Regions from separate parts of the Herminiimonas sp. Marseille-P9896 genome, predicted to be linked through region 1. Evidence: riboswitches for the same ligand, from Rfam matches in the RefSeq annotation. Region 1 holds a riboswitch; each other region holds the start of a gene.
The links. A riboswitch is a leader RNA that binds a small molecule or an ion and turns the genes downstream of it on or off. The one in region 1 is predicted to bind thiamine pyrophosphate.
Positions count from the first base shown of each region.

Region 2: another riboswitch for thiamine pyrophosphate. It lies ahead of H7U06_RS06505 (cytosine permease); the one in region 1 lies ahead of thiC (phosphomethylpyrimidine synthase ThiC).
Region 3: another riboswitch for thiamine pyrophosphate. It lies ahead of H7U06_RS00975 (TonB-dependent siderophore receptor); the one in region 1 lies ahead of thiC (phosphomethylpyrimidine synthase ThiC).

Region 1 is NZ_CAJEVT010000004.1:150,207-160,934, forward strand. It holds gene hyi (hydroxypyruvate isomerase) at 1-493, shown strand, start outside; gene glxR (2-hydroxy-3-oxopropionate reductase) at 591-1,478, shown strand; gene H7U06_RS15370 (glycerate kinase) at 1,567-2,832, shown strand; gene pyk (pyruvate kinase) at 2,910-4,328, shown strand; TPP riboswitch at 4,514-4,622, shown strand; gene thiC (phosphomethylpyrimidine synthase ThiC) at 4,741-6,654, shown strand; gene thiS (sulfur carrier protein ThiS) at 6,654-6,857, shown strand; gene H7U06_RS15390 (thiazole synthase) at 6,921-7,718, shown strand; gene H7U06_RS15395 (NAD(P)H-quinone oxidoreductase) at 7,821-8,798, shown strand; gene H7U06_RS15400 (LysR family transcriptional regulator) at 8,873-9,853, opposite strand; gene H7U06_RS15405 (hypothetical protein) at 9,998-10,333, shown strand.
Region 2 is NZ_CAJEVT010000002.1:191,251-201,978, reverse strand. It holds gene fliL (flagellar basal body-associated protein FliL) at 1-262, opposite strand, end outside; gene H7U06_RS06525 (LapA family protein) at 390-878, opposite strand; gene H7U06_RS06520 (phosphate/phosphite/phosphonate ABC transporter substrate-binding protein) at 1,161-1,973, shown strand; gene H7U06_RS06515 (methylglyoxal synthase) at 2,015-2,923, opposite strand; gene H7U06_RS06510 (nuclear transport factor 2 family protein) at 3,234-3,671, opposite strand; TPP riboswitch at 3,979-4,074, shown strand; gene H7U06_RS06505 (cytosine permease) at 4,129-5,418, shown strand; gene H7U06_RS06500 (efflux transporter outer membrane subunit) at 5,478-6,896, opposite strand; gene H7U06_RS06495 (MacB family efflux pump subunit) at 6,898-8,883, opposite strand; gene H7U06_RS06490 (efflux RND transporter periplasmic adaptor subunit) at 8,883-10,562, opposite strand.
Region 3 is NZ_CAJEVT010000001.1:190,136-200,863, forward strand. It holds gene H7U06_RS00940 (efflux RND transporter periplasmic adaptor subunit) at 1-859, opposite strand, end outside; gene H7U06_RS00945 (efflux transporter outer membrane subunit) at 892-2,337, opposite strand; gene H7U06_RS00950 (CerR family C-terminal domain-containing protein) at 2,334-3,068, opposite strand; gene H7U06_RS00955 (hypothetical protein) at 3,212-3,370, opposite strand; gene H7U06_RS00960 (oxidoreductase-like domain-containing protein) at 3,507-3,707, opposite strand; gene pnuC (nicotinamide riboside transporter PnuC) at 3,870-4,478, shown strand; gene H7U06_RS00970 (AAA family ATPase) at 4,475-5,005, shown strand; gene H7U06_RS00975 (TonB-dependent siderophore receptor) at 5,209-7,395, opposite strand; TPP riboswitch at 7,456-7,559, opposite strand; gene H7U06_RS00980 (hypothetical protein) at 7,690-7,986, opposite strand; gene H7U06_RS00985 (GreA/GreB family elongation factor) at 8,050-8,577, opposite strand; gene H7U06_RS00990 (DNA glycosylase AlkZ-like family protein) at 8,663-9,760, opposite strand; gene H7U06_RS00995 (4-oxalocrotonate tautomerase) at 9,834-10,019, opposite strand; gene H7U06_RS01000 (class II aldolase/adducin family protein) at 10,054-10,728, opposite strand, start outside.

The DNA.
Region 1 (10,728 bases):
GCTCGGCACCAAACAGGTCAACATCCTGTCCGGTATCGTGCCTGCAGGCGTAACGCATGAACAAGCAGAAGCAACCTTGGTTGCGAACTTGAAATATGCGGCTGCTAAATTGAAAGCTGAAGGTATCCCACTGTTGATCGAAGCGATCAACACATTCGATATCCCAGGTTTCTTCCTGACTGGCACGAAACAGACTCTGGACATCATTGCCAAAGTCGGTTCCGACAACCTGTTCTTCCAATACGACATCTATCACATGCAACGCATGGAAGGTGAGTTGGCCAACACGATGAAGAACAACCTCGCGGTTATTCCTCATCTGCAGCTGGCAGACAATCCAGGTCGTTTTGAACCAGGTACAGGCGAAATCAACTACACCTACCTGTTCAAGTTCCTGGACGAAATTGGTTACAAGGGCTGGATCGGTTGTGAGTACAAGCCTAAAGCTGGTACGGTAGAAGGATTGGGCTGGCGCGCAGCGCACGGCCTATAATGTAGCGTCTCTAAGCATACTGAGCGGTCCGACATCGGGCCGCTTAGTATTTTTACTGAGTACGTAGTTCACACTTAAATATAATCAGGAGTCAGTCATGGCAAAAGTTGGATTTATTGGTTTGGGTATCATGGGCGCACCAATGGCGCTGAACCTGCAAAAGGGTGGTCACCAACTGTTTTTGCATGATCAAAAAGCACCAGCCCAAGAATTGATCGACGGCGGCGCAACAGTTTGCAAATCGGGCGCTGAAGTTGCCAAGAGCGCAGACATCATCATCACCATGGTGCCGGATACTCCGCACGTGGACGCAGTTCTGTTCGCAGAAAACGGCGTTGCAGCTGGTCTGGCTAAAGGCAAAATCGTGGTCGACATGAGCTCGATCTCGCCTATCGCTACCAAAGAATTCGCGAAAAAAGTAAATGCACTGGGTTGCGAATACCTGGATGCACCAGTATCCGGCGGTGAAGTCGGTGCTAAAGCAGCTTCGCTGACCATCATGGTTGGTGGTTCGGAAGCAGCGTTCAACACAGTCAAACCATTGTTTGAACTGATGGGTAAAAACATCACCCTGGTTGGCGGCAACGGCGACGGTCAAACCACCAAAGTAGCAAACCAAATCATCGTTGCATTGAACATCCAGGCTGTTTCCGAAGCCCTGTTGTTCGCATCGAAAGCAGGCGCAGATCCAGCAAAAGTTCGTCAAGCTCTGATGGGCGGCTTTGCTAACTCGCGTATTCTGGAAGTACACGGTGAACGTATGGTTAAACGTACTTTCAACCCAGGCTTCCGTATCGAACTGCATCAAAAAGATTTGAACCTGGCATTGCAAGGTGCAAAGGCAATGGGCGTATCGTTGCCTAACACTGCAAACACTCAGGAATTGATGAACGCATGCGCAGCAAATGGCATGAGCGGTCTGGATCACTCGGCACTGTGCCGCGCGATCGAAATCATGTCGAACCACGAAATCGCCAAGGCGTAATTCGTTCGACTGATTTAAGTACTGCTGCCGGCATTGCACTCAGGTGCAATGCCGGTTTGATTCAAAATTTTTAAAAGTAGCTTGCCCCATGTCGATAGATCCACGTCAGTTTTTGAATGACCTGTATGCCACCGCAGTTGAGGCCGTGAGCGCACAGAAGTGCATGCCCGCCTATCTGCCCAAGCAATCTGCCAAGGGTCGCACCCTGGTGATCGGTGCCGGTAAAGGTGCTGCAGCTATGGCCAAGGTAGTTGAAGATACGTGGCCAGGCAAAGTAGAAGGCTTGATCGTGACGCGTTATGGTCACGGCGCTGACTGCAAACAAATTGAAGTAGTAGAAGCGGCACATCCGGTACCGGATGAAGCTGGCCGTCAGGCAGCTGGCCGTATGCTGGAACTGGTCAAGGGTTTGACCGAAGATGATCTGGTGCTGTGCCTGATCACTGGCGGTGGTTCCGCCTTGCTGAGCTTGCCGGGTGAAGGCATCACGCTTGAGCAAAAACAAGCATTGAACAAAGCCCTGCTGAAAAGCGGCGCAACGATTTCCGAAATGAACTGCGTGCGTAAGCACCTGTCCGCTATCAAGGGTGGTCGCCTGGCGTTGGCATGTGCCCCGGCACGTGTCGTGACGCTGCTGATCTCCGATGTGCCGGGTGATGATCCTGGTGTGATTGCCAGCGGTCCTACCTTGCCAGATCCGACCACTTGCGCAGAATCGCTCGCGATCCTGAAAAAGTACGGCATTGATATTCCAGAAAACATCCTGAAGCATCTCGAATCCGGCGCTGGTGAAACACCGAAGCCGGGTGACCCGCGTTTCGCGCGCAATGAACACCATGTAATGGCAACAGCACAGCATGCGCTGGAAGCCGCTGCGGCTAAAGCACGCGCTGCCGGCATCACGCCTTACATCCTGTCCAATGATCTCGAAGGTGAGTCGCGTGACGTTGGTATGGTACATGCAGCATTAGCGAAGCAAGTCGCTAAGTATGGCCAGCCATTTGCGAAACCATGCGTCATCCTGTCCGGTGGCGAAACGACTGTTACCGTCCGCGGCAAAGGTCGTGGCGGCCGCAATGCAGAATTCCTGTTGAGCCTGGCAGTATCCCTGCAAGGTACCGCTGGTATCCATGCATTGGCATGCGACACCGATGGTATCGATGGTTCGGAAGACAACGCTGGCGCCATCTATCAGCCTGATTCATGGACACGCGCCGCTGAGCAAGGCCTGAATGCCAAAGCCATGTTGGAGAACAACGATGGTTATGGTTTCTTCAGCGCACTCGGCGATCTGATCGTCAGTGGTCCGACACGTACCAACGTGAATGACTTCCGCGCCATCCTGATTTTGTAATTTATTTTCCCGCTGTGTCTGTGATCCAGGCATAGCGGTATTCATTTTTCATTTTTCATTTAAGAAGAAGATCTGTCATGAGACGTAATCGCAAAGCAAAAATCGTTGCTACCCTGGGCCCAGCAAGTGGTGATCTGGAAACCATCAGCGCATTGTTTGAAGCTGGTGTGGACATGTTCCGCTTCAACTTCAGCCATGGTTCGCACGAAGATCACCGCGCACGTCACGAAATCGTGCGTAGCCTGGAAACCAAATATGGCCGTCCAGTTGCCATCCTCTGTGATCTGCAAGGTCCGAAGATTCGTCTGGGTACCTTCAACGGCGATTCCGCGGTGTTGACTGAAGGTTCGCAATTCGTGCTCGACCGCGATCAGACGCCAGGTGATGCAACACGCGTTTACCTGCCACATCCTGAGTTGTTTGCAGTTGTCAAAGCTGGTCAAAACCTGTTGTTCGATGACGGCAAAATTCGTGTTTCGATCGAGAGCAACTCGGGTGACCGCATCGTCACACGTGTGACTACAGGCGGCAAGATTTCGAACCGCAAAGGCGTCAACGTACCAGACGCAATTCTGCCTATCCCTGCAATGACACCGAAAGATCTGGTTGATCTGGAATTTGCATTGTCGTTGGGCGTGGACTGGGTAGCTCTGTCGTTCGTGCAACAAGTTTCCGATATCGAAGATGCACGCAAGATCATCGGCGACCGCGCTCTGATCCAATCGAAGATCGAAAAACCAGCAGCAATGCTCGACATCGATGCGATTTGTAAAGCTTCTGACTCCGTCATGGTTGCTCGTGGTGATCTGGGTGTTGAACTGCCGATCTCGCAAGTGCCGCGCGCTCAAAAAGAAATCATCCGTGTATCGCGTAAATACGGCCGTCCAACCATCGTTGCAACACACATGTTGGAATCGATGACCGAATCGCCTATGCCTACCCGTGCAGAAGCATCGGACGTTGCCAACGCCATTTACGAAGGCGCAGATGCCGTGATGTTGTCCGCAGAATCGGCCAGCGGCAAGAACCCTGTTCGTGCTGTGCAAATGATGGACAGCATCATCAAGGAAGTGGAAAACGATCCGGTCTACCGCACACTGCTGGATGCACAGCAAGTGGCACCACGTCCAACGCCGGAAGATGCAATCTGCAACGCCTTGCGTGACACCACCGCTGCGATCAAAGCTGTCGCTACTGTGACATACACCAAATCCGGTAGCACCAGCATGAGCGCTGCGCGTGTACGTCCGACCACATCGATCCTGAGCATCACTCCAGAACTGAAGACTGCACGTCGTCTGGCATGGGTCTGGGGTATCCACTCGATCGTTGGTGGCCAGGATGTTAAGTCTGTTGATGACATGGTCAGCGAAGCAGTGGCGGCCGCCGTGCATGAAGGTTTTGCCACGAAGGGTGATTACATCGCTATCTCGGCTGGCTTGCCATTCGGTGAATCGGGTACAACCAACTTGTTGCACATCGCAACAGTTAAGTAATACCTGAGTTGTAACAGTTTCTGGAAAACAGCATGCTTGCCGTTTTCCAGAACTGACATGAATGGTTTGTTTTCCGGTAGGCAAGCAAGCCATTCATGTCAGATGTAAAAGTTTGATCCGGGTCAATTGACATAGTCGTTTTATTGCATAGACTCGCGTTGTAGTTTGTTGCACCCGTTGTAGAAGTAAAAAGCTAGGGGTCCTAGGCAGATGCATACCGCATCCCGCCGGGTGAGAAAAACCCTTGAACCTGATCTGGATAATGCCAGCGAAGGGAAGCTAACGAAGACCAGTTGTATCGCATCAAGATTTGAATTGCATCGTCCTCGCTGCAACTCCTTTTTGAATCGCTACCTGTCCTCGAAACCTCCTTAGCTGGCTCCAAGCCACTGTAGTTAGCCAAGGAGCCAAAATGAATGCCAATCCCCAATTTCTGTCTGCCACAGCGACAGTAGACGAAGCAGCGATCCAGCCGCTGCCGAATTCCCGCAAAATTTATATCGAAGGTTCGCGTCCCGACATCCGCGTGCCTATGCGTGAGATTACGCAGTCTGATACGCCAGCCTCGTTCGGTTTTGAAAAGAACCCGCCTATCTATGTGTACGACACCTCGGGTCCCTACACCGATCCTGCGGCGAAGATAGATATCCGTTCCGGCCTGAACACACCGCGCCTGCCGTGGATACTGGAACGCGCCGACACGGAAGAATTGCCGGGCCCGACTTCGGAATACGGCATAGAACGCCTGAACGATCCGAAGCTGGCCGAGCTGCGTTTCAATCTGCATCGCAAACCACGTCGCGCATTGGCAGGTAAAAACGTCTCGCAAATGCACTACGCACGTCAGGGCATCATCACACCGGAAATGGAATTCGTGGCGATTCGTGAAAACATGAATCGTCGCGCCTATCTGGAAGAGCTGAAAAAATCCGGCCCTAAAGGTGAAAAGCTGGCCGAGTTAATGGGGCGTCAGCATCCGGGGCAATCATTCGGTGCTGCGATCCCGCAAGAGATCACTGCCGAATTTGTGCGCAGTGAAATCGCACGTGGTCGTGCCATTATTCCGGCCAACATCAATCACCCGGAAATCGAACCTATGATCATAGGCCGTAACTTCCTGGTCAAAATCAACGCGAACATCGGTAACTCGGCGGTCACTTCTTCCATCGGTGAAGAAGTCGAAAAAATGACCTGGGCGATACGTTGGGGCGGCGATAACGTGATGGATCTGTCGACCGGCAAACATATCCATGAAACACGTGAATGGATTATCCGCAACTCACCTGTGCCTATCGGCACCGTGCCGATTTATCAGGCACTGGAAAAAGTAAATGGCAAGGCCGAAGATCTGACCTGGGAAATCTTCCGCGACACGCTGATAGAGCAGGCCGAGCAGGGCGTCGATTACTTCACCATCCATGCTGGTGTCTTGCTGCGCTATGTGCCACTGACCGCGAAGCGCATGACCGGCATCGTGTCGCGTGGTGGCTCCATCATGGCGAAGTGGTGTCTCGCGCATCACAAGGAGTCTTTCCTGTACGAACATTTCGAAGACATTTGCGAAATCATGAAAGCGTATGACGTGTCCTTCAGCCTGGGTGATGGTTTGCGTCCTGGTTCCATTTACGATGCCAACGATGAAGCACAACTCGGTGAACTGAAAACCCTGGGTGAGCTGACGCAGGTAGCATGGAAGCACGACGTGCAAGTCATGATCGAAGGTCCGGGTCATGTACCTATGCACTTGATCAAGGAAAACATGGATCTGCAACTGGAGCAGTGTCATGAAGCGCCGTTCTACACACTCGGACCTTTGACTACTGATATTGCACCCGGCTATGACCACATCACCTCGGGCATAGGTGCAGCGCAGATCGGCTGGTACGGTACCGCGATGCTGTGCTACGTCACACCGAAGGAACATTTGGGCTTGCCGAACAAGGTCGACGTCAAGGACGGCATCATCACTTACAAAATCGCCGCGCATGCCGCTGATCTGGCCAAAGGACATATAGGCGCACAGATACGCGATAACGCATTGTCGAAAGCGCGCTTTGAATTCCGTTGGGAAGATCAGTTCAACATCGGACTGGACCCGGACAAAGCACGTGAATTCCATGATGAAACCTTGCCCAAGGATTCAGCCAAGGTCGCGCATTTCTGCTCGATGTGCGGGCCGCATTTCTGTTCGATGAAGATTACGCAGGAAGTGCGTGATTACGCCGCCAAGCAAGGCATCACAGAAATCCAGGCTTTGAAAGCCGGGATGGAAGTGAAGGCCATCGAGTTCGTGAAAAGCGGTGCAGAGATTTATCAAAAACAATGATGATCACGCTACAGCTGAATGGCAATGCGCATCAGGTCGAAGACGGTAGTAGCGTCGCCGACCTGGTTGCGTCCTTGTCGTTGACTGGCAAAGCCATCGCCGTCGCGATCAACCGTGAAGTGCTGTCTGACAGCGATTGGCCGCAGCGACAGCTATTGCCGACAGATGCGGTTGATATTGTGCGTGCGATAGGCGGCGGTTGATTCATCTGTAAGCAGCGAGGCAGGTTCGCTTGCCTCGCTATTCTTCTTAAACAGGAGTGATCCATGAGCAGTACCCATTTCCCTGACGACCAATTGACGATCGCAGGCACCACTTACCGTTCCCGCCTGTTGGTAGGCAGCGGTAAATACAAAGACCTCGAGCAAACACGTGCTGCCAGCGAAGCAAGTGGTGCACAAATCGTCACCGTTGCTATCCGTCGCGTCAACATCGGGCAGGACCCGAATGCGCCTAGCTTGCTTGATGTACTGCCACCATCCGAATACACCTTGCTGCCGAACTCGGCTGGTTGCTACAACGCAGCTGATGCGGTCTACACCTTGCAACTGGGTCGTGAAATCCTCGGCGGCCACAAGCTGTGCAAGCTGGAAGTGCTGGGCGATGAAAAGACCCTGTTTCCGAACATGCCGGAAACCCTGAAAGCAGCAGAAACGCTGGTCAAGGATGGCTTTGATGTCATGGTCTATTGCAGCGATGATCCTATCCAGGCGCGCATGCTGGAAGACATCGGTTGTGCCGCCATCATGCCGCTGGCTTCGCTGATCGGCTCCGGCATGGGCATCCTCAACCCTTGGAACCTGTCGCTCATCATTGAGCAAAGCAAAGTCCCGGTCATCGTCGATGCTGGCGTTGGTACGGCTTCGGATGCAGCGATTGCAATGGAACTGGGTTGCGATGGCGTGCTGATGAACACAGCCATTGCTGGTGCGCAAGATCCGGTGCGTATGGCGCATGCAATGAAACTGGGCATAGAAGCCGGACGCAATGCTTACCTGGCAGGTCGTGTCGCCCGTAAATTCGCCGCATCCCCGTCGTCACCTATGGCTGGGCGTGTGGTTTAAGCTGTTGGCAGCGGCAGGGTCATTTATGTGTGGGATTGGCAGATAAAGCGATTATCGAATATCCTTGCTGCCTTCAACGTCTACACAATTAAAGGATTTACCATGCGCGCGATCGAGATTACTCAGCCAGGCCCACCAGATGTCTTGAAGCTGTGCGAGCGTCCCATGCCCGAGCCTAAGGCTGGCGAAGTATTGATCAAAGTGCATGCGGCGGGTATTAACCGTCCTGACGTGCTGCAACGTACGGGTAATTATCCGGTGCCTAAAGGCGCATCGGATTTGCCAGGCCTCGAAGTAGCCGGTGAAATCGTCGGCGGCGACCTGGCTGGTACCGATTTCAAGCTGGGCGATATGATTTGCGCACTGGCGCAGGGCGGTGGCTACGCCGAGTACTGCACCGCACCGGTCGAGCAATGCCTGCCTATTCCTAAAGGTCTGGATGCGGTGGAAGCGGCTTCACTGCCGGAAACATTCTTCACAGTCTGGAGCAATGTATTTGATCGCGTCGGTTTGAGCGGCGATGAAACCTTGCTGGTACAAGGTGGTACTTCCGGTATCGGCGTCACCGCAATCCAGATTGCAAAGGCGCTGGGGCATCGCGTGTTTGCAACTGCTGGCAGCGACGACAAGGCTCGTGCTTGCGAAGTGATGGGTGCCGAACGCGGCATCAATTACAAGACTGAAGATTTTGTCGAAGTGGTCAAAGCTGCGACCGGCGGCAAGGGCGTAGACGTTATCCTCGATATGGTCGGTGGTGATTATGTGTCGCGTGAAATTCGCTGCCTTGCGGATGACGGCCGACTCGTTTTCATCGCGCTGCTGGGTGGTAACAAGGCCGAAGTGAGCCTGGGTCAAATCCTTTTGCGTCGTCTGACAATTACCGGTTCAACTTTGCGTCCGCGTCCGGTCGCATTCAAGGCTGCGATTGCGAAACAGTTGCGCGAGCGTGTCTGGCCATTGATCGAAGCAGGCAAGATCAAACCGGTGATCTACCAGACCTTCCCGTTGGAAGAGGCAGCACAAGCGCATGCACTGATGGAAACCAGCACACACATCGGCAAAATCATCCTGAAGGTATAAGCACCGCTCGATGCAATAAAAAAGCCCGCCAGTCTCTGCAGATTGGCGGGCTTTTTGTTGGGAGAAGAGCAGAATTATTTTTTGCTCTTGCCCAATGCTTTCGCTGGCAAGTCGCTCAACTGCTTGCCCGGTTTCGGGTTGTAACGTACCAGGCGTTCTATCAATTCCGGACCTTCTTCCAGCAGGAAGTCTTTAAAGGCTTGCGCAACTGGTGGCAGGCGCTTGTTCTTCCGGTGCACGATATACCAATTCAGCATGACCGGGAAGCCTTCGACATCCAGCACAGCCAGGCTGCCTGCCTGCAGTTCCAGGCTGATGGTATGTGCGGATAGAAAGCTCACGCCCATGCCCGCAATCACCGCCTGCTTGATGGTTTCGGTACTACGGATTTCCATTGCGACATTGATGTCGTTAATGCGATCGCCGAAGCCGTCTTCCATCGAGTGCCAGGTATCCGAACCTTTTTCGCGCACGACGAAGGGTTCCTGCATCAGCCTGCTCATCGGGATATTTTTTTGCGATACCAGTGGATGGTCAGGTGCGGCCACGATCACGTAAGGATGCGGTGCAAATGCTTCGTTGATGGTATCCATATCGGTCGGCGGCCGCACCATAATCGCGATGTCGGTCAGATTGCTGGTCATCTGGTTCAGCAAGCCTTCGCGATTGTGTACTGACAGATTCAGCGTCACGCCCTGATGGCTGCGCGCAAATTCCACCAGCAGGCGCGGGAAGAAGTAATCGCCTGCGCTGATAACCGCGACGTTCAGCTTGCCGCCGGTGATGCCCTTGAACTGCGTCATCGCATCTTCCGCTTCCTGGAACTGCTGGATGATGGTGCGACTGTAGTGCAGCAGTTCGGAGCCGCCGGGCGTGAGATAGATTTTCTTCCCTAATTGTTCGAACAGGGCGAGGCCGGCATGCTCCTCCAGCTTCTTGACCTGGGTGGAAACCGCGGGTTGGGTCAGGTGCAATTCTTCTGCAGCCCGCGAAAAGCTTAGGTGGCGGGCAACCGTCTCAAAAACCTTCAGTTGCCGGAGTGTTGCGTTCTTCATGGCAGGAATAGTCGATGTATAAGCTTAAAGGAATCATTATGATTAAATACTTTAACTATGCCTAATCATTTTTTGCCCCTAAGATGCATTTAAGTTTAGAAAACAACGCTAAATGAGTACCAAAATCTAGACAGGAGACTTACTATGTTCACAGCCGCGTTGGATCAATATTCTGCAGATGATGCAGCGGATCTACATCGTAACGCTTATAACGCAGCGTTTTACGAACTCGGCTTGAGCTGGTATTGGGATGCGAACACCGACGATGATCTTGCCGTCGCCGCAGGTGGTCGCAAGCGTCTTCAACATTATCTGGAAACTTGCCAACAGCATCTCCTGAAAGTGTATGAAGCCGATTTCCTGATTGAAGCAATTCAAGCCGCCAAAGCACGCTGCTATGAAACCATGACTGCCTCTGGAACCCGCGTAACACGCTCGGTGAACTGGGCTGAGTTTCAACGGGGCGAAGTAGGCGTTTGAGCACGGTATCCTTGTGGATTGTGTCATGACCTGACGCAATCGCAGTGGATGCAAGGCAATTTGACTGTGTACATCAATCTATCGGTTCGATGTTGCGCCGCGTCAAATTTGCAGCTCACTCCATTTGTTGTAACTGATGCGAATTAATCCTCGCGCGATAGCCGTTTTCTTCATCGATTTTTGCATAAGTATGATCGATTAAGGTGCGGCAAGTATCGAATCTTAACCGTGGTCAAGGATATCGGGATACTCTTCTCGGACAATCCACGTCACCGTTAATTTCGATATAGCAGCAGTTAAAATAGCAGCTTTTTTGCTGGGAGCATCGACGGTTTTTGCGTGGATTCAAGCAAAAGAAAATTTATCGCAGCATAAAGCTGCCAAAAAATTGATTA
Region 2 (10,728 bases), on a different contig from region 1:
CTGTCAGCGCGGCTTTATTGCCCTGCACCCAGGCGGCTTCCTCAGGCGCAGTTTGTAACACGATGGTGGTCTTGATCGCGAACTCGGATGAACGCACCACGATAGGATCAAAGCTGGCGTAGGCAATCGGCGGCACATGTTTCTTGCCGGATTCGAGGTAATACCAGGCAAAGGCAATACCGGCGGCGACCACGATCATGATGGCCAGCATACCGACAAGTATCGCAAGTAAGGAATTGCCGGATTGCCGGGCAGGTGACATGTTGAAGCTCGTAGAGAGGGAGAAGGGGTACTAGTTTAACTGATGTACCCCGTGCCGCAGAATTTTGTTGCCTGTTTGCAAGTTTTACAACACCCTTACTTGCCTGGCACAGTGCGTATACGGCTGATTACACAGGTCGATTCGGTGTAACCGTGGTGCCACCGCGCTCCAGCCGGTCTTCCAGCTCACCGATGTAGGCCGCCAGTGTATTGCCACTTTGCTCCACCGCCGACACGACACCGGTATCGAGTTTATCGAGGCGCTGCAACAAGGCGGTCTGGGCTTCCGCATCCTGCTTGGCCACCGACTGGATTTCTTCTTCGATGAAACGATGCAGCTCGCTGAAACGTGACGCTTCCAGCTCCCGGCTGTTTTGCAATTCCTTCGCATGGCGACGTGCTTCCAGCATCACCGAAGATTGCAGGTAGAGGATGCAGACCAGGAAATAAAACGTCAGCGCACCGGTCAGGCCCAGCATTACCAATCCCAAAGGCGCTTGCACGGTCGCCACGCCCAGCCACAGCGCGGTCGGGGTATTAAAGGCTTCCCAGTTCAAGGCCGCCAGTGCAACGATAGCTCCGAGGATGATAACGAAGAACAGAGTACGAATCTGCATAGTGGTCACGCTCCTTTTGTTGGCACATCGCTAAATACTAAGCAAACAACCGGGCTATAACTATGGGCTAACGCACATACTGCATACGATTTACGATCAACCCTTTTTTATTGCATCGTGTCCTGCGACACCCGGCCACTTACTGGGTATTGATATAAATTAAATAAACTGTTGTGCATTGATGCGCAGATGCAATAAAAACTCTTTTGCCGCGCATTGTTAATGTAACATTCACGGTGGAATTAGTTACTCAATAAAAACAATTTTTACGGAGCGCCGTATATGAAACTCGCATCTTTTCTGGCCATGACTTTATTGGCGGCCGGAATCAACTCCGCAGCGGCGCAAGACCTGGTGCTGGCCATCAATGAAGGTGTGACATATCAGGAAGGCGGACCAGCCAGCGAACGTTACAAACCACTGTTGGCGTTACTCTCCAAAGAGCTCAAGCAAAACGTAAAGTTGCAAAATGTGGACAAATACGCGGTATTTGAAAAAGGCCTGGCCGAAGGAAAATACGACCTCGCCTTCATCCATCCGGCTCACATCGGTTTGCAGGCGGTCAAAAAGAATGGCTATGAAGGCCTGGTCACCGCCAAAGGCTTTACCGACTACCGTGCACGCGTACTGGTAGCGCAAGCATCACCTCTGAAAACCCTGCAAGACCTGCGCGGCAAAAAAATAGGCGTACCGTCGGTCGAATCGATCACCACCGTGATGTTCACCGCCAACCTGCACGAATTGCGCTTCACCAATCCGGAAAAAACCTACACCCCGACCCGCTATCAGGACGCAGTGCCGTTCATGATCGATAACGGCTTTGTCGATGCCGGTGTTACTGGTTCGGCCGGTGTCGCCAAGGCCTGGACTGCCAAAGGCGGTCGCATCCTGGCGGAGACCAAACCCATCCCTATAAAGCAATTCCTGGCGTCGAAGAAACTGAGCGAATCTGACCGCGAAAAAGTCAAAACCCTGTTGCTGACTTTGCCGGACAGTGAGGCTGGTCGCACTGCCCTGTCCCGCATCGGCATGAGCGGCTTTGTGCCGTGGAATGCCGCAGTGATGGATGAAGCGACCGCACGTCTCGGCCTCTAACAACCAAACCGGGCTGCATACTCATGCAGCCCGTCAGCTTTTCAAACTGCGCGTAAAGCTACGCGCTTCTGCAGCAAATCCAGCCAGCGTTCACCGCAATTTTCGTTACTGATACACAGCGCATAATCAGTCACCGTGCGCGCCGCCCGTTCCAGCAACTGGATGTCGGCTTCATGCTGGCGCGCCACATGCGGATCTTCGAGGAATAACACGCGCCTACACTGATCCCGGTCAAGTATGAGTTCAGCGATCTGTGCATCGCCACCCATAGGTCCGCTCAGGTAAGGCTTGACCCAGTTGCGCCCTGCTTCCTCGCCTTTGATCTTTTGCGCCAGCTTGTTGAGCAGGCTGCCAGTGGTACCGGTCGCACAGCGGAAACCAAACTGATCGAGCAAATCAAAATGACGCTCGGCGATTTCCAGCATGCGGCCTTTCATCGCGTCGTGCGCAATCATCGCGATGCCTTCATGCTGCAGGTCGAAGGTCGCATCCAGCTCCGGATTCGGTGCTGCGCCTGTCGCGATGGATTCCAGCTCCAGCCATTCCTGCGCACCAGCCAGCGTCGACAGGAAAGGTTTGCCGTGAATCACGCATTGGCGTTTCAGCGCGACCGCTTCCGGAAAGATGGAGGACGGATCCACCGGGTCCATCAAATACATAACGGCATCCAGTCTACGCGTCGGATCGGTATCCACCACGCGTGACACCAGCTTCATCAAGCCGCCGTGACGACCATATGGAAAGCGTTCTATGTGCGGGTAATTCTTCAGCAGGCCCAGATGATCCATCGCATCCAATGTGCGTCCGACGACGATCAGTTGCGGCTGCAAATGCTGTTCGATCGCGACACGGCTGCCATTGAGCAAACGGGCCAAGACGGAATTCGGGGCATCCTGATGGGTACGACTAGTGGCTAAACCGATGCGGAATTGATGCGGGGAAACAGACATAGGGATAAAAATGAAGACGGGCAATATTGCACCGCACAAACTTTATCATGGAGACAAGTTTTATTCATCTTTCGTACAACAAGGCTGAAAATATTTAACAGACTTGATGTGCGCTTTTGATTTTTGCCGACGCCGATGTTATACTGTGTTTTTATACAGTATCAACCTTTTTCGTCGGGTCGCTCCCCCTCCAAAGTTTTATTGTGCGACCCGACATTTCTTTTTTAGGCCTGTGGTTTATAGCTGTGCATCAAGCGCAGCCAAGTACGCAAACACCGCACCTCCAAGCCAGGCATTTTCCAACAGCGTTTTAGTTTTTCTCCGGCATCGCAGATGAGTGATGGCTGGAGATCAGCCATGCACGGCCATCCCATTTGTACGTGTAGGTATAACGCGCCTTCACTTCCGAGCCATCATCAAACTTGAAGGTATACAAGCCGGAATCGCTGGCGCTATTGCAGTTCACCTCTATCGTGCGGCTGTTGATGGTGCCGACCGGCTTGTGCTCCATGAAGTGTTTGAAGTAATCAATTTTTTCTTCGGCCGTCAGGCGCGGCTTGTTCGACAAAGTCGGCAGCAGTATGGATTTGCTGGCGTAGTTGGCGACCACTTTTTGCGGATCACCGGTTTGCAGCGTGGCGTTCCAGCGATCGAACAAGGAAGCGATCTGTTTTTCGGAAGTGGCGTGACACACTTCAGACTTTTCAGACTTGGCATAAACGTGACCAGCAAAAGCGAAAGCAAGCATAGATACAACTACAGTACGCGGGAAAAACATAGAAATAGAACCTTTCATTAAAGAATAAAAAAATGAAACCTGTTCAAATGAAATCGTCACCTCCTGACTTCGGCAGTTCTGCCGTTTTGTGAAAAAATATTATGGAGTCCGGGTCGTTCAGTTTTTTGGAGTCTTTTCTGCTTTTTCGCCTGCTTGGTCACCGGAATCACTTATAAGTTGCACAAGTCGGACTTGTCCTGACCGTCACTAATCCGGTCAGCTACCCGCAGAGGCTTGCCTATAAACGGTTTTTGGCTCAAAGTAGCGACCTGTCTGAAAACTTGGCTCGGGGTCCTGCGCATAGCGTGGGTGAGAGATACCCGTTGAACCTGATTGAGGTAATCCTCGCGCAGGAAAGCACATAATCCATCGCCGCTGCCGCGGCATCGAATCCGCTGACCTGCCATCTATTTTTTGAAAGACCATGATGGCTTTACCTAACGCTCCTGCGGCCAGCAGCAATGCCGCTTTCACTCCCATTCCTGCCAGCGAACGCGTGTTTTCCTTCCGCGATCATGCCGCGCTCTGGTTCAGTCTCGGTGTCGGCCTGCTGGTCATGCAAATCGGCGCTTTCCTTGGCACTGCACTTGGCACACAGACCGCACTGTTCGCCATCATCGTCGGCTCTGTGCTCGGCGCTGCCTTGCTGGCGCTGGTCGCCTATATCGGTTTTGAACGCGGCCTGTCTAGCCCGGTGCTGATGTGTCAGACGCTGGGCACTTCATTCGCCAAATTGCCGGTGGTCCTGAACGTAGTGCAACTGATAGGCTGGAGCGCATTCGAGCTGGTCGTCATGCGCGACGGCACGACGGCATTGATCAAGGACATCACCGGCCTCGATACGATCTGGCTGCCGTATGTCACTGCCTTGTTCTGGGGCTTGCTGCTGGTGGGCCTCGCGACCGGTTCGATGATAGGCCTGGTGCGCTGGTTCGTTGGTCGCTTCGGCTTGCCGCTGGTGATCCTGTCGCTGATCTGGCTGACCTACCAATTCGCCTTGAAAGCACAGGCACAGGGCTTCGATGCAATCTGGCACCGCGCCGGTGACGGCTCGATGAGTACGCTGGCCGGCATAGACCTGGTGATGGCGATGCCGGTGTCATGGCTGCCGCTGGTGGCTGACTTCGCGCGCTACGGCAAGGCGGGTGCCACAACATTCCGTGGCACCTGGCTCGGCTTCGCGGTGGCAAATATCTGGTGCCACGCTTTGGGCGTACTGATCGTCAGCACTTCCAATCCAGGTGCCGACCTGATGACCACCCTGCTGCTGGCACAAGGCGGCCTGATTGCACTCGGCCTGATCCTGATCGATGAAATGGATAATGCTTACGGTGACGTGTATTCCGGCTCGGTCTCGCTGAACTTCCTGCACGGCAAATTCACGATACGTTTCTGGGGCATCACGCTCGCACTGGTTGCAACTGCCTGCGCGCTGTTCCTGCCCATGCATGGCCTCGAACCATTCCTGCTGACCCTGAGCTCGGTGTTTGTGCCTTTGTTCGGCGTGGTGATTTCGCAATTGGCATTGAAGGGCGAAGCCACGGATAAAGGTGTGAACGTAGTGCCGGTCGCGATCTGGCTGGTCGGCATTGCCGCATTCCATCTATGCCCTATGATGTGGCCGGTAGTCGGCTCGGCCTTGCCCGCACTGGCGATTACGCTGCTGCTGGGCAGTATTTATCGCATCGCGCGCCGCCCCGCATTGCAATCTGCATAAATTAAACAAAAAACGGCTGCCCGGTTTCCCTGGCAGCCGTTTTTATTTCGCATATCAGCTTACTGCGCTGGCGTCCTGCTCCAGCCACCACCCAGTGATTTAAAGACATCGGTAGTGCCAGTCAGGCGCAACAAACGCAGCTGCGCCAACTGGTCATCAGCCGAGAACAAGGTACGCTGCGCATCCAGCAGCGTATTCAAATCATCCGCACCTTCGCGATAGCGCAATTCAGATAATTGCAATGCACGCCGCGCTTCTTTCCTGATTTCGATTTGTGCCTGCTCCTGCGCCAGGTTGCGGCTGGCGTTGCTGAGTGCATCATCGACTTCTTTCAGCGATGCATAAACGGTGCGACGGTAACTCTCGACCAACTGGCGACGCACTGATTCGCTGGTCTGCACTTGCAAACGCAAGCGATTACCGTCAAACAAGGTCTGCACAAAGCTAGCCGTCAGCCCCACGCCGTATGCAGGATTGCCCAGCGCCAGCAAGGCAGCACTGGAATTCCCTGCACTACCGGTCAATGAAATCGTCGGCAACAAAGCCGCACGTGCTGCCGCCACATTCGCATCGGCCGCATACAGTTGCGCTTCCACACTTGCCAGGTCAGGCCTGCGCGTGATCAGTGTCGAAGGCAAACCCGGGCTGACTTCCGGCACCATCAATGCGTTCAAATCCTGTGCCGCTACCTGCAAGGCTTGCGGCTGACGTCCGAGCAGTATTGCCAGTGCACTGACTGTCTGCCGCTCCTGCACCTGCAAAGGCAGCAGGATATTGCGTTGCGCCAGCACCGTGCCGCGCTGACGACTCATATCGAGGGCCGAGGCCGAGCCATAGCGGTAACGCGCTTCGACGATCGCATAAACCTTCTCGGCAATCGCCAGATTCTCTTGCGCCACCTTCAGGCGCACGCGCAAGGCCAGTGTCTGGAAGTAGGCATTCGCCACACCCGTGGTCAGCGTCAGGCGCACGGTTTCCATATCATAGCGGCTGGCATTCAATGAGGCATTGGCACCGCTGGCGACTGCAGCTACCCTGCCCCACACATCGACTTCATAGGCGACGCTGAGTGCAACACCGGTGTTCTCCGTTTTGGTCCAGCCGGTAGGCGTTACGCCCGGCTTGTTGGAACCGACGCCGGTATTCGCACTGACGGTCAGCAACGGAAATAAGGAAGCACCGGCCAGGCGCGCCGTGATCTCGGCCTGCGTCACGCGCTCTGCTGCAATATTCAAATCAGGATTGTTGGCCAGCGCCTGATCGATCAGGCCAGACAATTCATCCGAGCCAAAGCCGCGCCACCAGTCACGTTGCAATTCGGCGGTAGCAGATGGGGACTCTGCCCAGGTGGCAGGCAACTCAACATTTGGTTTGGTCGCATCTATATGCCCGGCGCAGGCGCTCAGGGCCAGCACGGCAGCGACGGCCAGTGCCAGGCGAGTATGACGGAAAGTAATACGTGTGTTCATGGATTTCATTTCATTCTGCCGACAAGGCGACCACAGGGTCGAGTTGCGCTGCTTTCTTCGCAGGCAGGTAACCAAACACCAGACCCGTCATGAACGCACAGCCAAAGGCCAGCACCACCGGGGTCAGCGAGTATTTGATAGGCGTACCGAAGGCATCGATCACGGCGGCTGTCGCCAGCCCACCGACTACACCGATCGCGCCACCTATCGCCGACACCACCACGGCTTCAATCAGGAACTGCTGCATGATGTTGGCTTCACGTGCACCAGTTGCCATGCGGATCCCAATTTCCCGCGTACGTTCGGTGACGGATACCAGCATGATGTTCATCACGCCTATACCACCAACCAGCAGCGAAATCGCCGCAATCGAACCAAGCAGGATGGTCAGCGTATTCTGCGTCTGCTCCATCGCTTCCATAATGGAGGCCATATTGCGGATCTGGTAATCGACCGTGCCATGCCGCTCCAGCAATAGCTTGTCGACTTCTTCCTGCGTATCGTCTATGTGCTCGACATTCTCTACCGCTACCGTGACGTTACGCAGATAACGCTGGCCCGACAAACGCAAGCTGCTGGTGGAGTAAGGCACGAACACCACATCATCCTGATCCGAACCCATAGGCGACGCCCCGCGTTCCGACATCACACCGACGACCTGGAACAACAGGTTATTCACCAGGACAAATTCACCGATAGGATTTTCATCCGCAAACAAGGCAGTTGCTACCGTTTTGCCGAGCACCGCAACGGCGGCGTAATTCGATTCGTCTTCTTCACTGAAGAAAGTACCCTGCGCGACTGGCCATTGTCGCGCCAGCGGGAATTTGGCCGAGGTACCCGTCACGCTGGTCGAAGTATCCGAAGTACCAAAGCGCAAGGTCACGCTGCTGCTTTGCTCCGGCACTGCGGCCAGCACATTCGGCAACTCATCAATCGCCCTTACATCGTCAACCACCAGCGTCGCAGTGCTATTGAAGCCGCGCTGGTTAGGCACACCAGGTCGTACCAGCAGCAAATTGGAACCCATCGCGCTGATGCGCTCGACCACCTCTGCCTTGGCACCGTCACCGATCGCCAGCATCGCGATCACCGACGCGACACCAATCACAATACCCAGCAGCGTCAGTACAGAACGGAAGAAGTTCGCACGCAAGGAACGCAAGGCCATCTTGGCGGCTTCCAGCATATCGCCGAGACGTGAACAGACACCTGTCACCAACGGACGTACGAACTCGGCCTGGGTCGGCATTTTTTGCGCAGGTCCCGGATCGGACAGGATGTGGCCATCCTTGATCTCGATCAGGCGTTGTGCGTGATCCGCAACTTCCTTTGCATGTGTAATCAAGAGAACTGTATGACCACGTGCCGACAAGTCGGCCAGCAGCTTCATCACGTCCTGTCCACTTTTACTATCCAGCGCACCAGTTGGCTCATCGGCCAGGATGATGCGGCCGCCATTCATCAGCGCGCGCGAAATGGATACCCGTTGCTGCTGACCACCGGACAATTGATTAGGCCTGTGATGCGAACGCTCTTCCAACCCGAGTTCGCTCAGCAAGGCCAGCGCCCGTGCATGTCGCTCGGCTGGCGGCAAGCCGGAATACATCGCAGGTACTTCGACGTTCTCCGCTGCGCTGGCTGAAGCAATCAGGTTATAGCTCTGGAACACAAAGCCAAAATCGTCACGACGCAACATCGCCAGCTCATCACGCTCAAAGCCGGAAACGTCGCGTCCCATGAAGTGATAACTACCGGTGGTCGGCCTATCCAGGCACCCGAGGATGTTCATCAAGGTCGACTTGCCGGAACCCGACGCGCCCATGATGGCGACGAATTCGCCTTCATAAACCTTCAGGTCTATGCCGTGCAATACCTCGACTTCGAGCCCGCCATTGCGGTACGTCTTGGTGACACCGCGCAGTTCTATCAGCGGTGTTTCATCATGGGGACGCGTGATGTTACTCACGACGTCCATGTCCATCTGCTCGTCCATTAACGACCCCGGCCCGATGGTCCGCCCATGCCTGGCGGCATGCCGCCTTGCTGGTTAGCAGGCGATACCGGACGTTTGGTCGATGGCGGCAGTTTGGGCCCGAGGACAACGGTGTCACCCTCTTCCAGGCCACTCAGTACTTGCATCTGTACACGATTGGTCACGCCCAGCTCGACTTTACGCTGTTCGATATTGCCGTCCTTGCCTATCACTTTGACGGTGCCAGTGCGGACTGCACGGGTAACAGCTTGTTCAGCGAAGCCACTGCTGGTTGATTCCACTCGTTGAGTGTCCCTGGCATTATCCGTCGCTGATTTTTCACCCCTGGCGGATTTAGCTTCTTCCTTTTTAGCGGCAACAGCGGCTACTGCTGTATCCGTCGCAGGTGTCTCTGCCGCCTTCTCAGCTTCACGCAAGGCACGGCGGCGCTCACGCATGGCGTCACGTTCTTCTGGCGACATTTTTTCCAGAGCAGCACGACGTTCTTCCGAAGTCATGTTGGCAAACGGATGGCTACCGGCTTTGGCTTTGTCGGTATTTGCCGTCGCAGCTAGCGCCGCAGGTTTGCCAGCTTCCGGCTTCTCAGCTTTCTTGTCTGTGGTTTTCTTATCGCCAGCAGCACTACCTTTTTGCTCGGCCGCCTTGCGTTCATTACCATCACCACGATCACGACGACCACCGGTACCACGACTGGTAGTGACTGCCGCAGTCGGCACCAGCAAGGCATCTTTCGCGGTTGCCGCGATGAAGAAAACTTGTGTCGTCATACTCGGCAACAAGGCCTGGTTTTTATTCGGTACGTCAAACAAGGCGTTATACAAGACCACGTTGTTGGTCACAGTAGGCGTAGGCTCGACCTTGCGCAGCGCACCATACCAGCGACGTCCCTGGCTACCCAATGTGGTGAAGTAGACTTCCATACCCTTGCGCAGCTTGCCGACTTCCGCTTCCGAAACCTGGGTCTGTACTGTCATCGTCGACAGATCAGCGATGCGCAAGATGGTCGGTGCGGTCTGGTTTGCATTCAAGGTCTGGCCCTGGCGTGCAGTCAGTGAAACCACTGTGCCATCCATGGGCGCATAAATTTTTGCGTAGTTGAGATTGGCTTCGTCGGCACGCAAGGTGGATTGTGTCTGTTCGATCTGCGCCTGCAAGGCATCGATTTGCGCCTTGGCCGAACGCAATGCTGCTTCTGCTGTTTGCATGGAATCGGCAGTAGTGGCATCGGCCGCCATCAGGTTTTTCTGCCGGTTGTATTGCAAGGTTGCGAGTGCCAGTTGCGATTCGCGATCTTTCATCGTCGCCAATTGATTGCGCAACCCCGCACGGCGCGCATCCACTTGTGCCAGGAAAACGGTAGGGTCGATCTCGGCCAGCAAGTCGCCCTCTTTCACGACCGAACCAACTTCTATGTACAGCTTCTTCAATTGCCCCGAGACCTGTGCACCGACATCCACATACTCCAGCGGCTGCACGGTACCGGTTGCCGTGACCAGATCCTGGATATCGCCGCGCTGCACTTCGGCGACCTGATACATTTCGCGCGGATCCTTTTTGCCATAGAACTTCTTCCAGCCCCAATAGCTGGCAGCCGCCACCAGTACGATCAATAAGGCTATCAATGCGCGACGACTGAAGAGACGCTGGCGCAGGCCGGTGAGAAAGGAGGTGGACTTCATGGACAAAGGCATACGAAAAATGAGCGATTAAGTTGGTAGATACAGCACGAAAGTACATCTGACGCAGACTGCAAGTTCAAGGGCGGCGCTGGATGAATGCGCCATCTTGAAGCATGGGCATGACAAGGAAATTACGGATGGTGCACAAGTCCTGCCCGGACTGGCT
Region 3 (10,728 bases), on a different contig from region 1:
ACATACCGGCACGTACCGGTGCCACATCCACTGCGGTTGGCGCGAGATCGACATACACCAGCGCCGCGCGATTCTGTGCATCCACGGTCGGTGCAATCATGCGCACCTTGCCTTTGACTTGTGTGCCGTTGGCAGCGGTAATCAGAGCGACTGTGCCGGTTTTAATACGGCCAAGCTCAGCCGACGTCACTTCTGCACGCCACTCCAGGCGTCCTTGTCGTATCAGGCGGAACAATTCGGTACCGGCGCTGACGACGGCACCCACCGTCGCACTGCGTGCAGAAATCACACCATCATCCGATGCCACGACCTGGGTCTGCGACAAACGGACTTCCTGCACAGCCAGCAATGCTTTCGCTGCTTCAGCCTTGGCCTTGGCGGTTTGCTCGGTGGTCAGGTATTGATTGATCTGTTGCGTGCTCAACGCACCAGTGGTTTCCAGTGTGCGTGCACGCTCTGCATTGTTCTTGGCATCAGCCGCATTTGCTTCGGCTTCCATCAGGCTGGCACGTGCTTGCGCCAACTCGGCGTTCACTGATGCAACCGAAAAGGTCGCCAGTACCTGACCGCGCTTCACGACGTCACCGACGTTGACCCGCACGTCGGTCAGCTTCAGGCCGTTCGACTCACTGCCTATGATGGCTTCCTGCCACGCCGTCACGGTGCCGTTCGCCGTCAGGTAAATCGGCAGACTGGCTTGTGATGGCTGGACAGTGGTGACCGCCAATGCCGGTTTAGGGCCGGTTTCGTCTTTCTTCTTCGCGTCTGATTTACCGCCACCGACTACGAGTACTATCCCTGCCAGCACCAGTACGGCGACCACAGCGATAACGATGGTTTTTTTATTGAAACGTTTCATGTATGCGTCCGTCAATTAAATTCAGGATGGTTTTATTTTGTTGCGGCCGTACTTTGCGGATTTACCCAGCCGCCGCCAGCGGCGCGGTACAAGGCTATCCAAGCCGACATGCGCTCACGCTCCAGCGTGGTGGCATTCAGTTCTGCGGCAAGACGGGTACGACGTAAATCTTCGAGGTCGATCAGGCTGGCCAGTCCGTTCTGATACAGACTTTGTGTGCCGTTGAACGAAGCGCGATAACCCTCAACCGCGATGCGTGCATCTTCACTACGCGACGCAGTGCTCTGCAGGTTGACCAACGCTTCTTCCACTTCGCGCACTGCCTGCCGCACGCTGGCACGGTAAGCAACGACCGCTTCTTCATAGCGCGCCTTGGCTGCTTCTACATTCGCCACCCGCGTACCGCCATCAAAGATAGGCAGCGACAAAGACAGCGGGCCTACCGACCAGGTTTCCATATTGGTGGTCGTGCCACCCGAGCGGAAACTACCAGCGCCTATCGAACCACTCAGCGTCAGGCGCGGATAACGTTGTGCTTGCGCGTTACCGACTTCAGCACTGGCAGCTGCGACTTCACGTTCGGCGATGAATACGTCCGGGCGCTGCGACAAGGTTTGCGCTGGCAGGCTGTCTATATTCAACACCGTCGCGTCAACCGATGGCGCAGTGCTGTCGGCCATCTTGCGACGCAAGACCGGCTCGTCCATCGCAGTGAGGTAAACCAAAGCCTTGACGTCCAGATCGCACAGGGCGCTTTGCTGAGTTGCACGACCCTGGCCTTCCGCCGCGCTGGCGCGTGCCAATGCTGCGGTGGCCGGTGCCTGGAAACCTGCTTTCGCGCTCAGCTCCGACAAACGTGCTGTTTCTGCGCGTGAATCTGCATCCGCACGGGTCACGATCTCCAGCTTATTGCAGGTACGCAGGCTGTAGTAACGATTCGCGACTTCTGCTGCGACCGAAACACGTGCGTCGTGCCAGTTCGCCTGCGCACCTTGCAGACGTGCTTGTGCTGCACGCGCAGTCGCGCGATTCGCACCAAACAGGTCTATTTCCCACGAGGGCTGCAAAGCTGCTTGCGAAGTGGTTCCCAATGGCAGCGGTGGTTGTGAATTAGTACGCTGCACACTCGCCGTGACATCCAGCTTGGGGCCCAGCGCTGCACCAGCAGATACACTGGTCGCACGCGATTGCTCTATGCGCGACACGGCAGTTGCCACGGTCGGGCTGACAGCTTGTGCCGACTGGATCAGCTCGACCAGCAGCGGATCGTTCTGCTGCTCCCACCATTTTGACAAATCGGTGAGAGTACCGTGATGCGGCAGGTTCTCGACTTCAGGTGCGGCAGCTGGTTTGGCTGGCATAGGTGCAAACCATTTGCTCGGTGTTTGCACGCTAACGCTATCAGGCGGCGCAGTCAGTGCGCAACCAGCGAGCCAGATAGGCAAGCTCAGGCAGGCAAGTAATTTTGTATTCTTCATGATTTTTTCTTACTGATCAGCGCACGACGACGTTGCGCTTCAAACTCGGTCATGGCTTCGGCATAGGCGGTGATTCTCTCAGCCCATTCATCAATTTCAGCAGGGCTCGCCATCAATTTAGGACGAATCGCATCGATCACATCGCGCGCAATATACATTTGCAGCGGCAAGCCGACGATGGAGAAAGCCAGCCTGTGGATTTCATCATCGGCTTCTTCTACTCCCAGATATCGCGCCAGCATCGCCACCATCGCAGCATGGGCAGGCTTGATGTTGTTATCAATATCCTCGGCCCACAAACCGGTGGGTTCCAGCATTTCGCGGAAGTGCAGGCGCACACATAGCTGCACCAGATCACCCTGCTTCAGCGGCTCGAGGAAACCGGCAAAGAATCCCTGCAGCGATTCGCGTAGCGTCAGGTCCTGCTCGACCAGCATCATGAAGTCACAGGGATTGCCCATAGGTTCGGTAAACACCGCGCGATACAAACCCGCTTTGTCACCAAAGTAGTATTTGATCGCGGCGATATTCACGCCCGCGGTCTGGGCGATGTCACGCGTCGAGGTTTTGCTGAAGCCTTTATCGGCGAACAAACGCAAAGCCGTCTGCAGCAAACGTGCTCGCGCTTCAGCGCCATCGGAACGCTGCTTACGCGCGTCACCATCGACGTGAGAGGACTCGGCACCTTGCTGGGCGGCTGGGGGAGGGGTTTTATGGGCGGCAGAATTCATGCCTCGCATTAGAACACATAAATCAAACGTTTGATTTAATTAAATCGTTTGATTGTGTTTATTTGAGAAGAATAGTTGCCAAACAGGAATTACTCCGGAGAGCAGGACACGCTATCTGCATGCCGTGCGCCCGGATGCAAGACTTAGCGGGTGCTATCTGCGCGGACAGGGAGGAAAGTAATCATCAGGGCAGACAATGACAAAATGCCGAGTAATACCGCAGCAAAATCCGGCTTCATGGCAAACCAGCCTATGGAGGAAATAATTCCCCCGGTAGATAAAAGCTTGGCAATAGATAACATCGTGTCCCCCTGTCTCAATCTGGCAGATCCGGCATTTCTGGATCAGATGTCAATGTAGCCAAGATGGGTTCGGGAAACTATAGGATTAACAGCCGACTACGTGTCAGCGCAGTCCTACGTAGCCAACAGCTGTTAATCAGGAACGGCGGGCCTTCCTCGGCAATGTGCGCACTTTCGGTACATGCTTCTTTTCCCACTCCGTCAGCGCGGCGCGATACTTCTCCATTTCGAGTTCATACAAATCGAAGATACAGGGCTCGCAACCGCTATGACAGCACTCGTCGTTATCGGGACGTACGGGCGGAACTGGCGCAGTCGTATCGCTGGTTTTACTCATAGACCTCGTTAGCGGATTCCGGAAAATCGCGGAAATAAATTCGCACTCGTGTTTTCTTTAATATACTGCGGACTCTGATGTCGGGGCGTAGCACGCTTCGAGCTATCCACCCACGCATACAGCGCCGTCAAACTGCGCATATCTAAATATAGCCCACTGCGCATGAATGACACGTTTACGCTTTTCGGTCTGGTCGACACCACCGCGCTGGAACTGGTTTCCTTTGCGCTAGCGCTATGCATGGTATTGCTCAACATCCGTCAATCACCTTGGGCATGGTTATTCTCCATCATATCCGCCGCGACGTACGCAGTCGTGTTCTACGACAGCAAGATATATGGTGACATGTCGCTGCAGTTCTTTTTCATCGCAGTCTCGCTGTGGGGCTGGTATCAATGGCTGTTTGGCGGCACCACGCATCACGGCATCCAGGTGTCACGTATGGCGCCACGTTCCTGGTTGTATTCAGCAGCGGCATGGCTGGTCGGCTTCTTCGCCATTGCCGCCTTCCTGCGCATGTTCACCGATACCGATGTTCCGCACATAGACGCCTTCCTCACTGCAGGTAGCCTGGTCGGTCAAATCCTGCTCTCGCGCAAGAAGCTGGAGAACTGGTATGCATGGATAGTGATAGACCTGATCTACATCGGTCTATACCTGCATAAACACCTCTACCTGACCGCACTGCTGTTTGCGATCTTTGCCGTGCTGGCGGTGGTCGGCTTGCGTGCATGGGAGAAATCATTGCGTGAACAGGAGCTGCAGCAATGACCAGCCCGGTACGACGTATCGCATTACTCGGCGCAGAATCGACCGGCAAATCGACACTGGCTGCGGCATTGGCAGATCACTACCAAACCGTCTGGGTGCCTGAGTATCTGCGTGAATTTGTGGAAGTGAATAAACGCACGCCGCAAGCACACGAGCAGATACTGATTGCGCAAACCCAAATCGCGCGGGAAGACTTGGCCATTGAGCAGGCAAATCGCTATCTGTTCTGTGACACCACGCCGTTGATGACGGCGCTCTATAGCGAATTCTATTTTGGTGCAGCTGATGCGGCACTCATGGAGTTGGCGCGTGAACATCGCTATGACTGCACCATCGTGGCTGAACCGAGTAATCCTTGGGTTGCTGATGGATTGCAGCGGGAATCGGATAGTGTGCGGCAGGAAGTGCACAGGCGTTTGCTGCGGCAATTAGATAGCGAACGGATAGCCTATTTGCTGGTTGCCGGGGATACTGAAGAGCGGGTGAAGCAAGTTGCTGCTTACTTGCTAAGGCAAGATTTATTTTAGCTTGCTAATACTGCTCTATCTTCGATCAGACTTGGTTTGCCGGGGGTGGCCCGGCGGCCACTCACTTTTCTTGTCTCGCCAAGAAAAGTAAGCAAAAGAAAGCGATCACGGCCTCTTTGCATTTGATGCATACGCTTTTCTTAAAGTACAAATAAAAAATGCCACCTGGCTACGGTGGCATTTTTAAAATCAAACAAACTAAATCAGAAATCGACCTGCGCCGACAACCTGAACAAACGCGGCGCTCCCGGAATCAAATACCCACCAAAGGCATTCGCCGAATCACCCCAATAGAATTTGTTGAATACGTTATCCACGCCAAAACGGAAGGTCGTAGTCTTACCGCTGATCTTGGTTGCATAACGTGCACCCAGATTCAACACATGGTAACCATCCACTCTTTTATCCAGCGAAGCAATCTGGCTGTTAGGTGCAAATACCTTGCTGGTCGAGTAGATCCAGGTTGCGTTCAATTTCACCGCAGGCATTTGCGGCAAAGCATAGTCAGCATAAACCGCTGATTTGAACTTAGGCACGTTACCAACGCGTTTACCTTCAATCGCGGAATCACCGGTATCCACTGCCTTTGCTTCCATCGCAGTGAAGCTGGCACCCAACATCAGGTCACGCGTTGCACGACCCTGCAATGCGAACTCCAAACCACGATTGATTTGCTCACCAGCCGCCACATACGCTGCAGTAGTTGCAGTCGCGGTCAAGTCCGATGCTTTTACATATTCGTTGCGACGTTTGATCTGGAACAGCGCAGCAGAAACGGTGACATCCGGTGTGATGTCAGCCTTTACACCGACTTCGATCTGTTTCGATTTGTATGGATCAAGCACCGACTCCTGGTTAGGCAAACCCGACGGGATTTCGCCACCTGGTTCCAGGCCTTGTGCATACGATGCGTAGAAAGAAAGATTCGATTTCGGGCTGTACACCACCGCAACGTTAGGCAAGACAAAGCCTTCGTCGGTATTACGGATATTTGTGCCATCAGCTGCAAACTGCACACGCTTCAACTTGGTATAACGCACACCTGCAATCACCTTGAATTGCTCGTTGAGTGCGATTGCATCTTGCACGAAGACGGAGCGCTCATCATCCTTGCGACGCAGCGCGACCGGCAAGGCTTGCTCCGGCACCAAAGCACGTTGTGGCAAAGTATAGATATTGCCCGGCAAACCGCCGACGGTCGAAGTGAACAAGTAATCTGCGAAGTTGTCCCGACGATTCAACGTTGACACACCTGTGGTCAGGTCATGCTTCACGCTACCTGTTGCAAACTTGCCTTGCAACAAAGCCTGCGTGGTCATGACCGAACGCTTGTCGTTCTCACGGCGCAGGTCGTACAAACCAAAGTCGCCGTTTGAGCAATAACCGAATGCGAGGCCTTGCGACGGACAGCCGGATGACAACGCCACCGCATCATCCCTACGCAATTCGAATTTATTAGCCTGCAAAGTCGTACGCCAGTTGTCATTCAACTCGTACTCAAATTTGACGCCCAGGTTGTTGGTGTCGTCAGTAACCGGCAAACTCCAGGTCTGGTTGTTCAACATAGTCTTGCCACTGACGCCGGTCGGTATGCGCTGCTCAGGACCGAGCAACTGGAAGCCCGGCACCGTCAGCTGCGACTTATGCTGGTAATCCATATCCACTTGCAGCAAGGCACGTGGGCTGATGCGCCAGTCGAAGGAACCGGAGACGAAACGACGGTCACCGTTTGAACCTTTTACATACGATTTGATGTCTTCGGCAGCGGCATTGATGCGATAGCCAAAACGCTTGTCGTCGGAACGACCGCCGAGATCAATCGCGCTGTATATCGTGCCGCGCTCACGCACTTCAAAGGTAGCCGACCGCACCGGTGTGTCGGTAGGGCGTTTGGTTACGTAATTGAGGATACCGCCAGCCGAGGCGATACCTGCTTGCATGCCAGCCAGGCCCTTCAGGATTTCCAGACGCTCCTTGTTTTCCATCGGGATCGCGGAATGCGCGAGGATGACCATGCCGTCCTTGCGATAGTTCGAGCCCATGTCCAGCGTGAAGCCGCGGATCGCGAACCAGTCGGACAGACCGACCGCGTTATAGGAGTTCTGTACGCTGGCATCGTATTTCACCGCATCGGTTGCGGTACGTATGCTGCGTTCCTGCATCTGTTCAGCAGTGATGACGCTAATGGATGCGGGTGTCTGCAACAAAGGTGTTTCCGTGAAACCGCCAACGCTGGCATTGCGTGCGATACCGTCAGGTGCCGATTCGGAAGTGACGACCACTTCGGGCAAGACGTTTTCAGCAGACTCTGCCATGGCGACAGGCGCAAACGCACAGGCTTGGGCAACAGCCAGGGCAATCAGGGAACGACGGGAATGTGGTGCAGACATGTTTTGTTCAATCAATCGCGTTAGAAAAACCAATGCGCGCGAAGGAATGGACAAAGAAATTGCGTGGACTTTGCGCTTCCCTACGCTGGCATTATCCAGGTCAGGTACGGAGGGTTTTATCTCACCCGAAGACGTTTAACTCTTCAGGACCCCTAGCGTGGCCGAATGGTAACACGAAAGAAGAAGCGGACGGAATGGCATTTTTGCTGCAAGTTGCCGCAAATTTCGCCGATCTTAACCGAGGTCAACAAAACGGCGGGGCCTGCCCGCCGGATCGTCAACAGCTGATACGGCTTATTTGACCTTTTTGGTGATCGCCGATGTGCCCTGGCGGATACGCGTAATACCGGAGGTTACAGAGATGGGATCGCTGGCAGGGAAGCTCAGGTCCAATGCGGTATCAAGCAATTCGTCCTTCGCTTTTTCCTGCTTGGACGGTTCGCTGTCATGCGGCATTTCTGCCACCGGATCACTGGCAGGAAAGGTCGCCTCCAATGCATCGTCCAGCAGCTCTTCGTCATGTGTATGCATTGTTACGTCGGACGGTTTACCTGCAACTGCCGGTTTCGCTTTGGAACTGTGCTCTGTCATGTGAGACTCCTTGCGATGGTAGATAGTGCGCTTAACTATAGGACAACGTGCAACAACACACGTTCAACTGCTGCGCGGATAACGTACTGTCAACACTTGCAACTCTTCGTCACCGGCTGGTGTCTCTAACGATACCGCATTGCCTTCGTGCGCACCCAGCAGGCTTTGCGCGAGTGGTGATAACCAGCTGATTCGCCCTTGCGCCGGATCCAGCTCATCCAGGCCCACTATAGTCACCCGATGCCGCTCGCCTGCGGCATTGTCGTATTCCACCGTTGCACCAAAGAATATCTGGTCGCCATCTGCATGCACACTGGCATCGACTATCTCTGCCGTTTCCAGGCGAGTCTGCAAGTAATGGATGCGTGTATCAATTTCGCGTAGCGATGCTTCCGGCGCGGATTCCATATCGGCACTTTCAGCGTCTGCCTGTAAAGCCGCAGGTCGTGCGACATCCAGCAAATGCTGCAATTCTGTTTGCAGTGCTTGATAACCATCGGGCGTGATGTAGTTCCTGACGCCGACCGGCATCTCCGGCATTGGCGATACCGCATCGTCGTCATTCGTTTCTTTTACAAATGCCTTGTTCATGATCGCACTCCTGCCACTACACATGCATAGACGACTACCTTAGCGCATCCTGGGAGAAACTGCTGTACGTTGCAGCACGAAGGCATCAACGTGGACTAAGGAAGAGTTCCATACGATGTAGCTCTTCCTCCAATGCATTGCGGAAAGCGGCCGCTTTGGGTGCTGGACCTGCCGCATAGCCGAATGTAGCTTCCGGTTGGCCATCACGCGCCGACACATTCGCCCAGCCTATGACCTGATCACGCCAGAGCATGGGCAACGCGTAGTAACCGTACTGGCGTCGGGCTGGCGGCGTATAGGCTTCGAATTTGTAGGTCCAGTCCCAGAGCAAGGCGAAGCGACGCCGATCCCAGACCACCGGATCAAAAGGTGCGAGTAATCGCACACTATCGTCGACAGCATAGCGACGTGAACGAGGGTTTTCATCGACTGGCCAGTACCAGGTGGTGCCATCAATACGACAGCTGGCCAGATGCTCACGTGCCAGTCGCAGTGCTGCTTGCGTCTGCGCCGCCAGATGGGGTGCTCCGTAGCCTAGCAAGCGCGCCAGGTAAGTCAGGCTGGCGGCTGGCAATGGCGCGTATTTGCGCAGTATCAATTCGAGCAGGGCGGCCGCACGTAGTGCACCGGCCGTGGGGCTATCATCCGCAGGTGGATGCGTCGCCACTTCGTAGACACGTGTACCACTATCGCGTCGCTTCACCCGCAACAGCCCGCGGTAATGCATACCATCCAGCAATTGCGTGCTGGCATTGCTGGAGCCACCCCAATAGTTTTGCACACGTCCGTGCGCGAAATGTTGTTCGACCTCGCGTGGATGAACCACACCGCGCTCACGCACGAAGGCCAGTACGTCAGCCGCCTTGCGCTGGGTTTCGGCATTCCAGGTTTTCTTAGGCTGACGTGGATGCATCAGCGCCAGATGTGTACTTGGCAGGAAGCCGTAGTTGACGAAGCAGTCTTCGTCGATCGCGAGACGCGCATAGCGACGTTCCAGATCACCGGCACGATAATCCTTGACGCGATGACGCAGCGTTAAGTCCTGTGCCCGGGCTGGCGCTCGTATCGGATCTGCCTGTACAAAGCCCAGACGCTGGATCGCTGCTGGCAGCGTGGTCGGCCTGAACAAAGTCCGCGCGACCGCGTAGCGACGCAGGTCTTCCAGACTCGGTTGAGTGGGCATGGGAGAGTGAAAGTGCTGATGTACTGCGGACTAGAAGTGCACGCCTGTAAGCGCGTGCACTTCAGCATCGGACTTAAACGTCAGACCAGAGTTTACCGCCAGTCGCCCAGTTTTCACGCTTCACGTCTTCGATGATGATATCGACGGATTCAGCGCTGGAACCCAGAGTCGCGACCGTCGCTTCGGTCACCGCTTTGACGAATGCACGTTTTTGTTCAACGGTACGGCCTTCGAATAATTGCACATTGATGGTAGGCATGAGTTTTCCTTTTTAGTTAGTAGTATTAAAACGATTAGTTACGATAAGACGGCGACACTGCATCCAATTTGCGCAGCAGCGCAGGCCATTCGAGTATGCCTTCCGGCGAGCCGTCGCCCAGCAATTCCTTGTAGGTCTTGGCGCAGATTTCTGGGGCCGGTATATTCAGCGAACCGCCGCCGGATTGTGCTTTCAGCTGAAAAGAGCAGGCTTTGTCCAGCGTATCCATCAGCACATAGGCTTCCGCTATCGTGCGACCGCTGATCAGCGTACCGTGGTTACGCAAGAGCATGGCCGGGTAGTCACCCAGGCGTTCTATCAGGCGCACCTGCTCCACTGGCGACAGAGCCAGGCCTTCATAGTCGTGGTAACCGATCTGTTGATAGAAGCGCATCGCGTGCTGCGACAAGGGCAACAAGCCCCCTTGTTGCATGCCGATCGCGACCCCATTTTCATTATGCAGATGCATGACGCACATCGCATCCGCGCGTGCTGCATGCACCGCACCGTGGATTGCGAAGCCAGTGACATTCACGCGATAGGTCTGGTCGCCGATGATATTGCCCTGCAAGTCGATCTTCACCAGATTGGATGCAGTGATTTCATCGAAGCGGAAGCCAAAAGGATTGATCAGGAAACGACCTTCTTCGCCCGGTACCGTCGCCGATATGTGTGTATAGATCAGGTCGTCCCAATTCTTGAGGGCACA